One region of the Desulfonatronum thiosulfatophilum genome, then DNA from elsewhere that is predicted to be linked to it. Evidence: riboswitches for the same ligand, from Rfam matches in the RefSeq annotation. Region 1 holds a riboswitch; the other holds the start of a gene.
The links. A riboswitch is a leader RNA that binds a small molecule or an ion and turns the genes downstream of it on or off. The one in region 1 is predicted to bind cobalamin.

Region 1 (6,076 bases):
GCCTCCGGTATATTGCGTTGGATGGGTCAGCAGGTCCGGACGGGTCCGGCCCAAGAGCCCCACAACGAACATGGCCATGACCCCTTCGATGATCGCCACGGGGAGGTGGGCAAGAACGACGAGCTTTGCCGCTGTCAGATAGCCCTGATCCGTCAGGGTCAGGGCCGTGCCCGCCAGAAGGGCGGTGCCGAGGACGGCGCAGGAACCGGCTGCGAATCCGGCCGTCAGGGCCGCTGTCCCACCTCGGGCAAGGAATCCTCGCAACACGACGCCGCACAGGATGGCAGGCAGGGCCACGGTGCAGGTGTTCACGCCCAGGACCAGCAGGCCGCCGAACTGGAAGAGCAGAGCCTGGAGCAGGAGCCCCGTGAAAATAACCGGAAAGGCGGCCCAGCCCAGGAGCAGCCCGGCCAGCCCGTTGAGCAGCAGATGCACGCTTCCCGGCCCCAGGGGAACATGGATCAGGGAGCCGATGAAGAAAACCGCGGCCAGGGCCGCGGCCATGATCAGGCGCTGCTCGTCCAGCCGGCGCAGACCGATCCAGAGGCCGGTGACGGTTGTCGCCGCGCCCAGAGCGAGGACCGGAGCGGAAAGTATTCCTTCAGCAATGTGCATGCTTTGTTTTGCCCTGATCGATGGGGCAGTCGGCATGATCATCGAGATCCAGATCGGACACGGCGACATCCAGATGGTCCAGCCAGATGGCCTGGAAATTCGGACACTCGATGGTTCCGGGGAGATGTTCGCGGACATCGAAGCCCGCGGCGCGGAGCTGGTTGCTCCAGGAGCCGGAATGGTCGCCGAACATGTCCTTGCGGACATGGTAGCCGGAAACGGTCATGAAGGGCAGCAGCCAGACCGTGGATACGCGAGCCTCCCGGAGCCGGGCGATGGTTGCGGCGATTCCGGGTTCCCCCATCAGCAGTCCCATGAACAACAAAGGGTGTTGCTCCTGGATTTGCGCTAAAAAGTCCAGGTAGCGCCGTTGGCCCGAGTGATAGGTGCCGTGGCCGACCAGGATCACGGCCTCATCCGGCTTGCGCTCCGCGGGAATGAACTCCGGCAGCGCGGCCGCGGCTCGGTGCAGATCTGCGTCCTCGTTGAGCATCGGAACGCCGACCCGGACTTGATGAAACCCTTTCCGGGGGTGTTCGTAAGCCTTGGCCAGATTATGGGTCCAGAAATATTCCACGCCGGGTATCGTATGTAGCGACTGCACCGCCAGATGGGTCACGCCGCTGTCGTGCAACCGGCTCAGGGCCACGGCCACGCAATCGTGGGGCAGGCCTCGGGCCGCCAGCTTTCGGCGGACCTTGTGGGCCGTGAATGCCCAGGCAACGGGAACATCCGGATAACGAGCCCGGACCCTGGCCTCGAAGCTGTCATAGGCCTTGCGCGCCGGAATGATGGTGGTGCCGAAGGTGGCCAGCAGAATGCCTGGACGCTTGGGGCCGGATGGCGCTTCGGGACCATGATGGTGGTCATGGCCGTGGCCGTCATCATGGTCATGGTGGTCGTGGTGAATATTGTGGGTATGGCCGTGGCCATGGCAGTCGTGGTTGCAGCCGTGTTCACAGCCGTGACCACCATGGGCGGGGGCTTGAGGGTCGAAATGCATTAATTCACTCCGGTGATGTAGAGTGGAAACGGGCGGAAACAAATTCTGATGAGCAGGAGTCTCGGCGCGGAACCATGGAGCAGGAGCGTGGCGGGACATCCCCTCAACGGCAAACACCCGTTGCCTCGGGGCTCATGCAGGCAGGTATTCTGGCTTTCCCAGTTGAACACGCTCCGCCTCCCATCTTGCCCGGCCTGAGCCGGAAGCAGAATGATCGGAATGATGGAACGATACGCTTCTCTATGAACTGGGATTACAGCGGCGGGTCCGCTCCGGCATCGCACCGGATTCCCTCTTCGTCTCCAACACGGAGACCAGCATGTTTTTGATAGCTTCGTATCCGCGTAATGTTTTGGAGTCAAATGCCAGGCAGTCGCAATGCCATGGGAGCTTGACCATGGGCGGAAAATAACGCTAATTTGTCGGCTTTGCCAGCAAGGATCTTCCGTGCGCCCCTGATATCCTCCCATTGCCATCTTCTGCCTTGCCGCCATCGGAGTCGTGCCGAGGGACGGCGAGGTTTTCTTTTTTTTACAGATCAAGAATCATTCAACATCCCTCAATGCCATGAACAAATTGCAAAAAGAAGTCGAACGTCGGCGAACGTTCGCGATCATCAGCCACCCGGATGCCGGAAAAACCACGCTTACGGAAAAGCTGCTCCTGTTCGGAGGAGCCATTCATCTTGCCGGGGCGGTCAAGGCCAAGAAATCCACCCGCGGCGCCACGTCGGACTGGATGGCCGTGGAGCGGGAGCGGGGCATTTCCGTGACCTCCTCGGTGATGAAGTTCGACTACAACGGCCATGAGATCAATCTCCTGGATACCCCCGGTCACCAGGATTTCTCCGAGGACACCTACCGCGTGCTGACAGCCGTGGATTCCGTGCTCATGGTCATCGACAGCGCCAAAGGCGTCGAGATGCAGACCCGGAAGTTGATGGAGGTCTGCCGGATGCGCAACACGCCGATCATGACCTTCATCAACAAGCTGGACCGGGACGGGCAGGAACCCATTGAACTGCTGGACGACATCGAGACCAATCTGGGAATCGAATGCGCGCCCCTGACCTGGCCCGTGGGCATGGGCAAGGGGTTCAAGGGCGTCTATGACCTGCGCGGGGATGAACTGCGGTTCTTCGTGCCCGACGGCCAGAAATCCACCCGGCCCACGGACGTGGTGCATGTCAAGGGGTTGGACGATCCGCAACTGGACGAACTGCTGGGCCGCGATGCTGCCGACCTGCGCCAGGACGCTGAACTGCTGGCCGGAGCCGGTCATCCCTTTGACCTGGAACGCTATTTGGCGGCGAAACAGACTCCGGTGTTTTTCGGCAGCGCCATCAACAATTTCGGGGTCCAGGAGCTGTTGGACACCTTTGTGGAACTGGCCCCGCCGCCCCAGCCCCGGGAGGCCGAAACCGCAAAGGGAACCCGGCTGGTTTCGCCGCTGGAGCCGGATTTTTCCGGAGTGGTCTTCAAGATTCAGGCGAACATGGACCCGGCGCACCGGGACAGGATCGCCTTTCTGCGGATCGTTTCCGGACAGTTCCAGAAGGGCATGCGGGTACGGCATCACCGTATCGGCAAGGACATGCAGATCGCCAACGCCACCATTTTCATGGCCCATGACCGCAGCGGCGTGGAGGAGGCCTGGCCCGGCGACATCATCGGCGTCCACAACCATGGAACCATCAAGATCGGCGACACCTTCTCCATCAAGGAACCGCTGAAGTTCACCGGCATCCCGAGCTTCGCGCCGGAGCATTTCCGCCGGGTCCGCCTGCGGGATCCCATGCGGGCCAAGCAGCTGGAAAAGGGACTCTTGCAGTTGTGCGAAGAGGGGGCGGTTCAGGTGTTCCGACCGCTGCGCACCAACGACTACCTCCTGGGCGCGGTGGGGCCGCTGCAGTTCGAGATCACCATGGCCCGGCTCAAGGACGAATACAACGTGGAGGCCGGGTACGAACCCGTGGACATCTCCGGCACCCGCTGGATCGTGGGCGGTCGGGACGCCAAAAAGTTCATCGCCGAGAACGGCCGGGACATTGCCACGGACATTGACGGCGACATGGTCTACCTGGTTTCCAACCCCTGGCGGCTGGAACGGTTGCTGGAGACGTACGACGATATCGTTCTGCAGACGATCAAGGAACACAAGTAGACCGAATGGGTCCAGTCAAACGGACGGATCACCAAGCCCTTAATGTCGGCATTCCCTTTCCACGTCCCGTGACGTGGTTATAATTGGTGGACGGCCGGGAACACATCCCGGCCGCGACCATTTTCAACCTAAAAACTCGTGGAGGACTTATGACACAGGCACAAACCGGAAATAACGTCAAGGTGCACTATACAGGGCGGCTGGACAACGGACAGGTTTTCGACAGTTCCGCGGAACGTGATCCGCTGGAGTTCACCCTTGGTCAGGGACAGTTGATTCCCGGTTTCGAGAAAGCCGTGTCCGGAATGCAGGTCGGCGACAAGAAGACTGTGACCATTCCCGCGGAAGACGCCTACGGAACCCGCCAGGAGGAGTTGCTGTTCTCCGTGGAACGGACTCAGCTGCCGGATCACATTCAGCCCGAAGTCGGGCAGCAGTTGCAGGTCAGCCAGGACGGACAGGCCACGGTGGTCACGGTGGCCGATCTTACGGATACGACCATCGTTCTGGACGCCAACCATCCATTGGCCGGTGAAAATCTCACGTTTGACTTGGAAGTGGTCGAAGTGGCCTAACTTGCACCATCCAAAGTTTACACCACCATGCTTGCTTTGGCATGGCATGATCGCCGCGTCGTTGACATTCGATGCGGCGTTTTTTGTGACCAAGCCTTGGTCGACACATCATCACAGCTGCAAGGAGAATCATGATACTTCCGAGATTGACCCCAAAGGAATCCTGGATGGAGTTCATTGCCGAAGGCCGCCAGTTTCATAAAACCGCCTTGGGTGGAATCAATCGGCCCGAGGTCTTTACTCCGGAGATCTTGTACAATCTTTTTGCCATGGCCATGGAAAAATACATCATGGGGCTGCTGATGTTTCGCAAGAACCTTCCGGACAACCATACGTTTCAGGACCTTGTGGACGGCTTGCGGCGGATGGAGGCCCAGGCTGGGGAGGCATTGGTTGCAAGCCTGGATGAGGAACTGGCCGGAGAACTCCAGGCCCTGGACGCGTTCCAGGAAATCTGCTCGGTGGAAGGCTATGCGCGGCGGGCGCCGAATGAGGAGGAAATCCTCAAGATGAGCCGGACGTGCACCAAGCTCAGGGAGTATGTGGAGGCGGGGTTGCCGCGAGAGTCGGCGACATGCGCAACCTGAACATGAAACACCAGTACGGGCAGGCATGAACCAATTGCAACGCCCCACCGACCGTTAATGGTCGGTGGGGCGTTTTGTTTTGCGTGCTGAGCGGCTTGCGCCGGTGCGCCCTGCGCATGACGAATTTCGATAAACGCAGGGCGCGATGGTAATCGGTACCGCTTATTTCTCGGGCATGGCCGAGGAATGGTGCTCCACGATCAGCCATTTGTCGCCGAAGCGCTGGTAGACGAAGGTGTAGCGGGCAGCGACGGCGCGGGAGCACTCGCCTTCGGGGCAAAGGCTGAAGGTGTACACGCCAGAGTTGACCGCCAAATCCCCGCAGGAGCGGGTGTTGCATTCGGTGATCACGCCTTGGGGTTTCATGGCCAGAAAGTGGACGAAGTAGTCACGGATTTCGGCATGGTTGTGGCGGACCTTGTTGGACACAGTGGGTAACAAGATGGCGTCCTCGGCGTAGAGGGCGACGACCTTGTCGGGGTCTCCGGTCTGAAGAGCCTGGTTCCAGGCCTCGAAGAGGGTGCAGATCTCTTCCTGGTTCTGCATTTCTAGGCAATTCATGGTTGTCTCTCCTTGTGTATGTGAAAATCTCCCGGCCCGATGTGGGCCGGGAGGCTAAGGGTGGAAGGCTAGTTCGTAAGGATCGGCATGCCAAGCAGCGGCCAGATCAGGAGCACGGCCAGGGCCACCAGGGCCATGAGCAGGATGGAGGCCGGGATGCCGTAGGCGAAGAATTCGCCGCTGGTGAACTGCTTGGAGTTGTAGGCGATGGCGTTGGGCGCCGCGCCCACCAGGAGCAGGAAGGGCATGCCCGCTGTGACCAGGGCGGCGAAGACAATGACCTCAGGCGCCACGCCCAGGTAGGGAGCGACGACCAGAGCCACCGGGACGGAGATGGCGATGGCGGCCACGTTCATGATGAAGTTGGTCATGATCATGACGAAGAAGGCGATGGCGATGACGAAGACGAACCAGTGCGCCTCAGAGAAGAAGCCCAGCCAGTTGATGGCCAGCCATTCCGCGGCCCCGGTCTGCCAGAGGCAGAAGCCCATGCTCATGGCGCCGGCGAAGAGCAGGATGATATTCCATGGGATGTCTTCCAGGTCTTTGATGTCCAGAATTCGCAGGATAAA
Region 2 (6,076 bases), on a different contig from region 1:
TGCCTGAGAGGTGCAGCATCAGCCCCTGAAAGGAGTGGGACATGTTCGCGTTCTCTGCCACGCGCCAATCGGACTTGTTCACGTAGGCGTCGATGGTGTCCGTGATGTCCAGGAACGCCGCCTTCTGTTCCCGGATCTGGCGACGTTTTTCCCGGTAAAGAATATACCGCTTGGCCACGTCGAACTGTCGCGACTGCATCAGGGCAGCCTCAACCTGGTCCTGAACCTGCTCCTGGTCCGGAATCACCAGACCTGCTTCCATAAGCCGCTTTTCCACATTGCGGGCCAATCGATCGGCCAAAAGAGCGTCCTGGATTCCACAGGCCTTCAGCGCTTTGAAAATTGCCGCGGCTATCCTGTCCACGGCCCAGGTCTCGGTTCGGCCATCACGTTTGCAAATGTGGGTCAGCATGTCATCTCCTCTCAATAACTGTTGCGGGGGTTTTGAAACGTTGCATTTGCAACACAAATCCCGGAGGCGGAAGGTGTTGCATCGCGTTCAGGTCGTCCTGTGTCAGTTCCGGAACCAGCGTGGTTCGGAACTGAAACGAGCCGGGTTTGTCTCGAGCTAATGCAAAAATTTGCTTCATATTGGCTCTGGCCTGTTCAGGGGTCGCCCTGTTGCCGGTTAGAAGCGGATATTTCGACCAGGGTCCCTTGATGTCCACGGCCACCAGGTCGACTGCCTCGGCGGTCACGGTGCGTTCAATCACTGCAGGATGCATACCGTTGGTATCAAGCTTGATGGGCAAGCCGACATGCGCTCGAAGATCGGCCAGCCATTCCGGCAGGTCCGCGGACAAGGCGGCCTCGCCGCCGGTCACGACCAAGCCGTCCAGCCAGGAAGATCGTTTTCGAAGAAGATCCATGACTTGGGAGCGGGGGAGGCAGGGGGTGTTCCAGGTTTCCCAGGCCAGCTGGAAATTGTGGCAGGTGGGGCAGCGCAGGTCGCAGCCTCCCAGAAATAATACGGCGCTTACACGACCGGGCCAGTCGCACAAACTCATCGGCTCCAGGCCACGTAGCCTGGACCAGGGGGAACCGTGTTCCTGCATAGAATCAGTCGAGCCGGGCAGCTCAGGAATGCTCGCTCCCAACATCCTCGTGCGGGGCGAAAAATGCTCTTCAGGCAGGTCTTCTGACTCATCCCCCCCCGTTACGGCAGGCCTTCCCGGAACACGGCTCCAGTGGCAATCGCAACACCGTCGGGTTGCATGGGATTTACAGCGGCGGGACCGTCCCGGAGTTGCACCGGGTTCTCTCTTGGCGCCCCTCGGGCGACCTGAAGAAAAAGAATGCGTACTTATTGCCAGCGCCATCCTGGAGTGTCCACGAGAACCTGCACGGCAAAGCAAAACTAGTTAGGAATAAAGATGGGGGATGTCCATGGCGAAATTAGTTTAGATCTTGGTCAGAGCGCCTTCATGAGCGAAAAAAACTCGTGTTCGCTCTCCGGAACGCTGTTTTGCGGGCAGATCCTCCACGGTGTACTGTTCGTGAGGGGTCAGCGTCATATTGTAGCCGAACGTCACCTGCAAGAAAGAAGATCGGCTGAGCTGGTCCGGCCGCAATGTGAAGGCGAACTGGATTCCCTTCTCGGAATCCAAGGGCAGACCGGTAAAAATGGTCAGGTCCTGAGCCAGAACACGTCCCTTATCGTCGCTGAGGTACACGGCCAGCCAAAGATCCTCGATCCAGTGCAGATCGGAAGCAAGATTTTCCAGAACCGGTTCGGCCTTGCCCACAAGAGTGTAGCGTCCTTGGGCGGGATGAGCGGTGTAGGTGAATTTCCAAAACCGCATCTCCAACTGCTGCTGAGAGTTCAGAATCCATGGCTGCCGCTGGAGATGGCCGACACTGGAATAGGAGCATCCCGTCAGCAGAAAAATGCAGATGATGACGGCGAAACGGCATATATGGCGCACGATTATCCCTCCTCCTCGTCGCTGCCACGATGGGGCCTGATGATGGGCGACGCAGTCAAACTTCATGATTCCCCTCACGTGATGCAGCACGCACCTGTTCCGGAAAACTGCCGTGCACTGCCAGCCAGACGCATGGCGGTTCGGTGCTTGTGCTTTCCACCCTGTGGCGCAGTCGAGCGGGAAGAAACAGATAGTCCCCGGCCTGAAGTCGGCGGGTGATTCCGTTCTCGAAGCGGACTCGGGCTTCACCTTGCAGCAATGCCACCCATTCGTCCAGTTCCTGATCGTACCAGAATCCGGGCGGGGAGGCATGTCCCCGGGAAATAATTCGTTCAATCCGCAGTTCCCGACCTTCAGCAAGCAGCTCGATGACTTCCTCGTCGGACTGATGTTCCGGGATGGTGAATAGATTTGAAGACATGCGTGATCAATGGCGGCTGTGGGTACCAAGTTGATATGGTCACCGAACGGCCAGGGCCTGTTGTGAAACCAGCGAACGCAGTGAAACCACGTACACCCGGGCATCTCGTTCCTTTTCCCAGATCTTCAAGGCTTCCAGCGTCTCTGGGTAGGGATGGCCAATGGCTATGACCTTGCCCGTGGAATGCGCCAGCTGCTCGGCCTTGCGAAGCTGAAAGAGGATCGCCTGGACGTTCGGGATATTGTCCAGGAATATGTGGCGTCGGAGGTTCTCCAGTCCGATTTTGCGGGCCTGCTTTTCGGCAACGGAGTTGCCCGTGGTCAGACTGTCCAAAAAGAACAGATTGCGGTGTTGCAGTTCCCGGAGCACGGCGGCCATGCCCTGATCATCGGCGGTGAACCGCGACCCCATGTGGTTGTTCACCCCGATGGCCTGGGGAACCTGCGCAAGGTTGGTTCGCATGATCGAAAGAATCTGTTCCTCGGACATGCCCACGAAGAGGGCGCCGGGACCGGGGTCCGCCCGGTGCGGATAATCCAGGGGCTCCATGGGCTGGTGCAGCAGGATGTCCCGACCCGCGGCAGCGCCGATCCTGGCCACCTCCCGGGTTTCGGAACTGTGCGGCAGGATGGCGAAAGTGACCGGAAATGACAGGGCGGCCAGTTCCCTGGCCTGCTGCACGCTCTCGCCCAGGTCGTCAATGATCACCACCAGGCGCGGACCAGTTCCTGGCGGAGAGGGTTTGGGAGGCGGTGGGGGCTTGCGGCTGCTCTCCTCCAGGAACAGGGTGTGGGTGGGCAGGTTCATCAAGCTGATGCGCCACTCCTGTTTCCCGGCATCCGTGCGCACCAGCTCCAGCTTGGCGTTATCCACCCATAAATCCAGATTCCGGCCGAGTGCCCGCACAAAGTCCTGGGCTTCCTGGTTGAGGCTGATGGAAAGGGATTGGGTATGGTACTTCCGGTTGTTTCGGGTTTTCATCTGGATATCCAGGTGACGAACCGTACGTGGATCCAGGTTCAGAGCCATTATGGTCTGGACCAGTGCCAGATCGACTTCCTTGATCTGCTGCTCCAGGACTTCGCCGTCAAAGACTTCGTAGACGCGGCCCTGGTGCCGCGAAGGAACAGCTGTCGGCGATTCCGGTACGACCTTGGCCCGCACGTGGCTGGAGCTGGTGGGCGGTTGAACCAGCTTGGCCACTTCCGGTCCAGGGGCCGGAGAGGCCGTGGCGGGGACCGCGGCTGGTGTTGCCCGGGAGGGTCGGCGGACGGGCGCGTCGGGAGCGGTGGCCGTCCGAGTTGCCACTGGCGGGGAGGATATGGAGGCCGTCGGTTTCGGTGCTGAGACCACGGCAGGAGCAAGGTTCTCCAAGGGCGACAGGTTTAATGCCCAGACCATGGTGATGGCCGTCAGACCGGTGGCAAAAGCAAGAAGGGCCAACCATGTTCTGGAAAAGCGCTTTTTTGATGAACGCTTCCGTCCAGACTTGCTCGGCTGTTTGGAAGCGGTTTTTTTTCCTTTGGCCGCTCCCTTGCCCGTCCCCTTCGCGCCCGCGGTAGTTGAGCGTGATGGAGATTTTGCACTCTTCTTCGTTGTTTTGCCGGTCATTGCCTACTACGTATCCGTGTGATCGCAAACTGCTCAGCCGTGTTCCGGCTTGTCTCGTTTCGGCCTCGCAAATCCTCCGCCGGCTTCGTAACTTCGAACCATTGCCTGAATAAACAACATTTGACGCTTCAGGCGTCCAGCAATGGTTCGATGAATGAATCCTGGCTCAGTCAGACAGGCGATGCCAAAAAAAACGGACAAGCCGGAACACTCCATGTCTTATTGGTGAAATGGCTGAGTAGTTACGTGTGATCTTCAGTTTCATCCGCGTGAGGGCGCTTCGGGAATACGGCAAATACTCTGGGGCCCCTTGCGACGGATTACCGTAATGCTTTCAGCCTCGGCATGGCCTTGACCATTTCCAGGGCCATCCGCAACTGGTTGTCCCGTTCCAACATTTCCTGAACTTGGGTTTTCGGAGGATCAAGCTCACTTTGCTGTTCCGTGCCGTTCTCCAGGTGCCGGATCAGGTCGCCTTCGCGCATGATGGTCATTCGGGCTTCCTGCTCGTTGTTCTGGGCGATGAAGGGGACGAAAATGTCCGGATCAATGCCCTTGGCCTGGATGGAGCGCCCGCTGGGCGTGTAATAGACCGCGGTGGTCAGTTTGATCCCGGAACCGTCGGCCAGGGGAATGATGGTCTGAACGGAGCCCTTGCCGAAGGTCTGCTCGCCGAGGATCAGTGCCCGGCCGTGGTCCTGGAGGGCTCCGGCGACGATCTCCGAAGCGGATGCGGAACCGGCGTTGATCAGGACGACCATGGGCGAATCCACGTCCAGCACGTTCCTGGAAGCTTCAAAATTCATCTCGGACTGCGAGACCTTGCCCTTGGTGTAGACGATCTGTCCTTCGCTCAGAAAGGCATCCGCCACGGCCACGGCTTGGTTCAGCAATCCGCCTGGATTGTTGCGCAGATCCAGGATCAGGCCTGAATGGGGCGTCTGGCCGGCCTTGGCCAGGGCGGCGCGCAGATCATCCATGGTGGTTTCCTTGAAGCTCGTCAGACGGATCAGCAGGACACCTTGCTCGAGTTCAAAGAGCTTGACCGTGTGTACGGGGATAACGTCCCTGGCAATGGTCACGGTTCTGGAAACCGACTCGCCTTTGGAAAGGACGGTCAGTTCGACGGTGGTGCCGCGAGGACCTCGAATCTGCTTCACCGCGTCCATGATGGTGATGTCCACGGTGGATTCGCCGTTGATTTCCAGGATGTGATCGCCGGACTTGAGGCCTTCGCGGAAAGCGGGGGTGTCTTCGATGGGAGAGACAACGGTCAGCTTGCCGTCGACGATGGAGATTTCAATTCCGATCCCGCTGAATTCGCCGGATGTATCGATCTGCATTTCTCGAAAGGCGTCCTGGGTCATGAAGCTGGAATGGGGATCCAGTTCCTGAAGCATGCCGCGAATGGCGCCTTGGATCATTTCATTGCGGTCCACGTCCTGAACATAATAACGCTCCACCAGATCCAGAACCTGGCTGAAGCGTTTCAGGGGAGAGTATCGGTCCTCGTCCGTGGCCATGCTCTGGCCAAAGGTGACGGCAAGGAAAAAAAGAAGCATCAGGGTGCCAACCCAGTGGACAACCCGCATAATTACCTCCGAGTACATTTAAGTAAAGAATGTTGATTATTGATGAACATTGTATCTTCCAGATTCCGATCGTGTGACCGGAATTGGACAGGATGTCTTGAAATTGCGGCCACGCATGTCCGGCTGAGCAGGAAAGCTCCGAAGCCCACGAAGGGGGCGAGGACCGCGGTAAGGTGCTCGGCTTTGGATGAATCGTTGCTGAACATTCATGGTTTCAGCGCCATGATAAGACATGAAGATTACTTGGCAACCAGCCAGTTGTCAGGATTAACGGGATTTTGGTGAAAACGCAATTCAAAATACAGACCCGGCCCGTCAACCTTGGGGTAGTAGCCGGCCTGCCCGAGTTTTTCATCCTTATCCACATCCTGGCCCACGCTGACCACGGCATTGTTCAAGAAAGCGTAAAGGCTGTAGTAGTCCTGGCCGTGATAAACGATCACCACATGACCGTAGCCCCGGAGCAGGTCGCTGTGCACCACCTTGCCCGGGGAGATGGCGCGCACCGGGTCGTTTTTCCCCATCTG

Region 2: another riboswitch for cobalamin. It lies ahead of BLP93_RS10705 (anaerobic ribonucleoside-triphosphate reductase activating protein); the one in region 1 lies ahead of BLP93_RS09800 (sirohydrochlorin cobaltochelatase).

Annotation. Positions count from the first base shown of each region.
Region 1 is NZ_FMXO01000010.1:107,044-113,119, forward strand. It holds gene cbiM (cobalt transporter CbiM) at 1-615, opposite strand, end outside; gene BLP93_RS09800 (sirohydrochlorin cobaltochelatase) at 602-1,618, opposite strand; cobalamin riboswitch at 1,741-1,952, opposite strand; gene BLP93_RS09805 (peptide chain release factor 3) at 2,186-3,781, shown strand; gene BLP93_RS09810 (FKBP-type peptidyl-prolyl cis-trans isomerase) at 3,931-4,356, shown strand; gene BLP93_RS09815 (hypothetical protein) at 4,488-4,943, shown strand; gene BLP93_RS09820 (SgcJ/EcaC family oxidoreductase) at 5,106-5,504, opposite strand; gene BLP93_RS09825 (SLC13 family permease) at 5,573-6,076, opposite strand, start outside.
Region 2 is NZ_FMXO01000011.1:133,524-139,599, reverse strand. It holds gene BLP93_RS10710 (ribonucleoside triphosphate reductase) at 1-412, opposite strand, end outside; gene BLP93_RS10705 (anaerobic ribonucleoside-triphosphate reductase activating protein) at 414-1,055, opposite strand; cobalamin riboswitch at 1,112-1,301, opposite strand; gene BLP93_RS10700 (hypothetical protein) at 1,401-1,925, opposite strand; gene BLP93_RS10695 (cupin domain-containing protein) at 1,981-2,346, opposite strand; gene BLP93_RS10690 (divergent polysaccharide deacetylase family protein) at 2,386-3,549, opposite strand; gene BLP93_RS17035 (hypothetical protein) at 3,542-3,979, shown strand; gene BLP93_RS10685 (S41 family peptidase) at 4,278-5,549, opposite strand; gene BLP93_RS10680 (murein hydrolase activator EnvC family protein) at 5,789-6,076, opposite strand, start outside.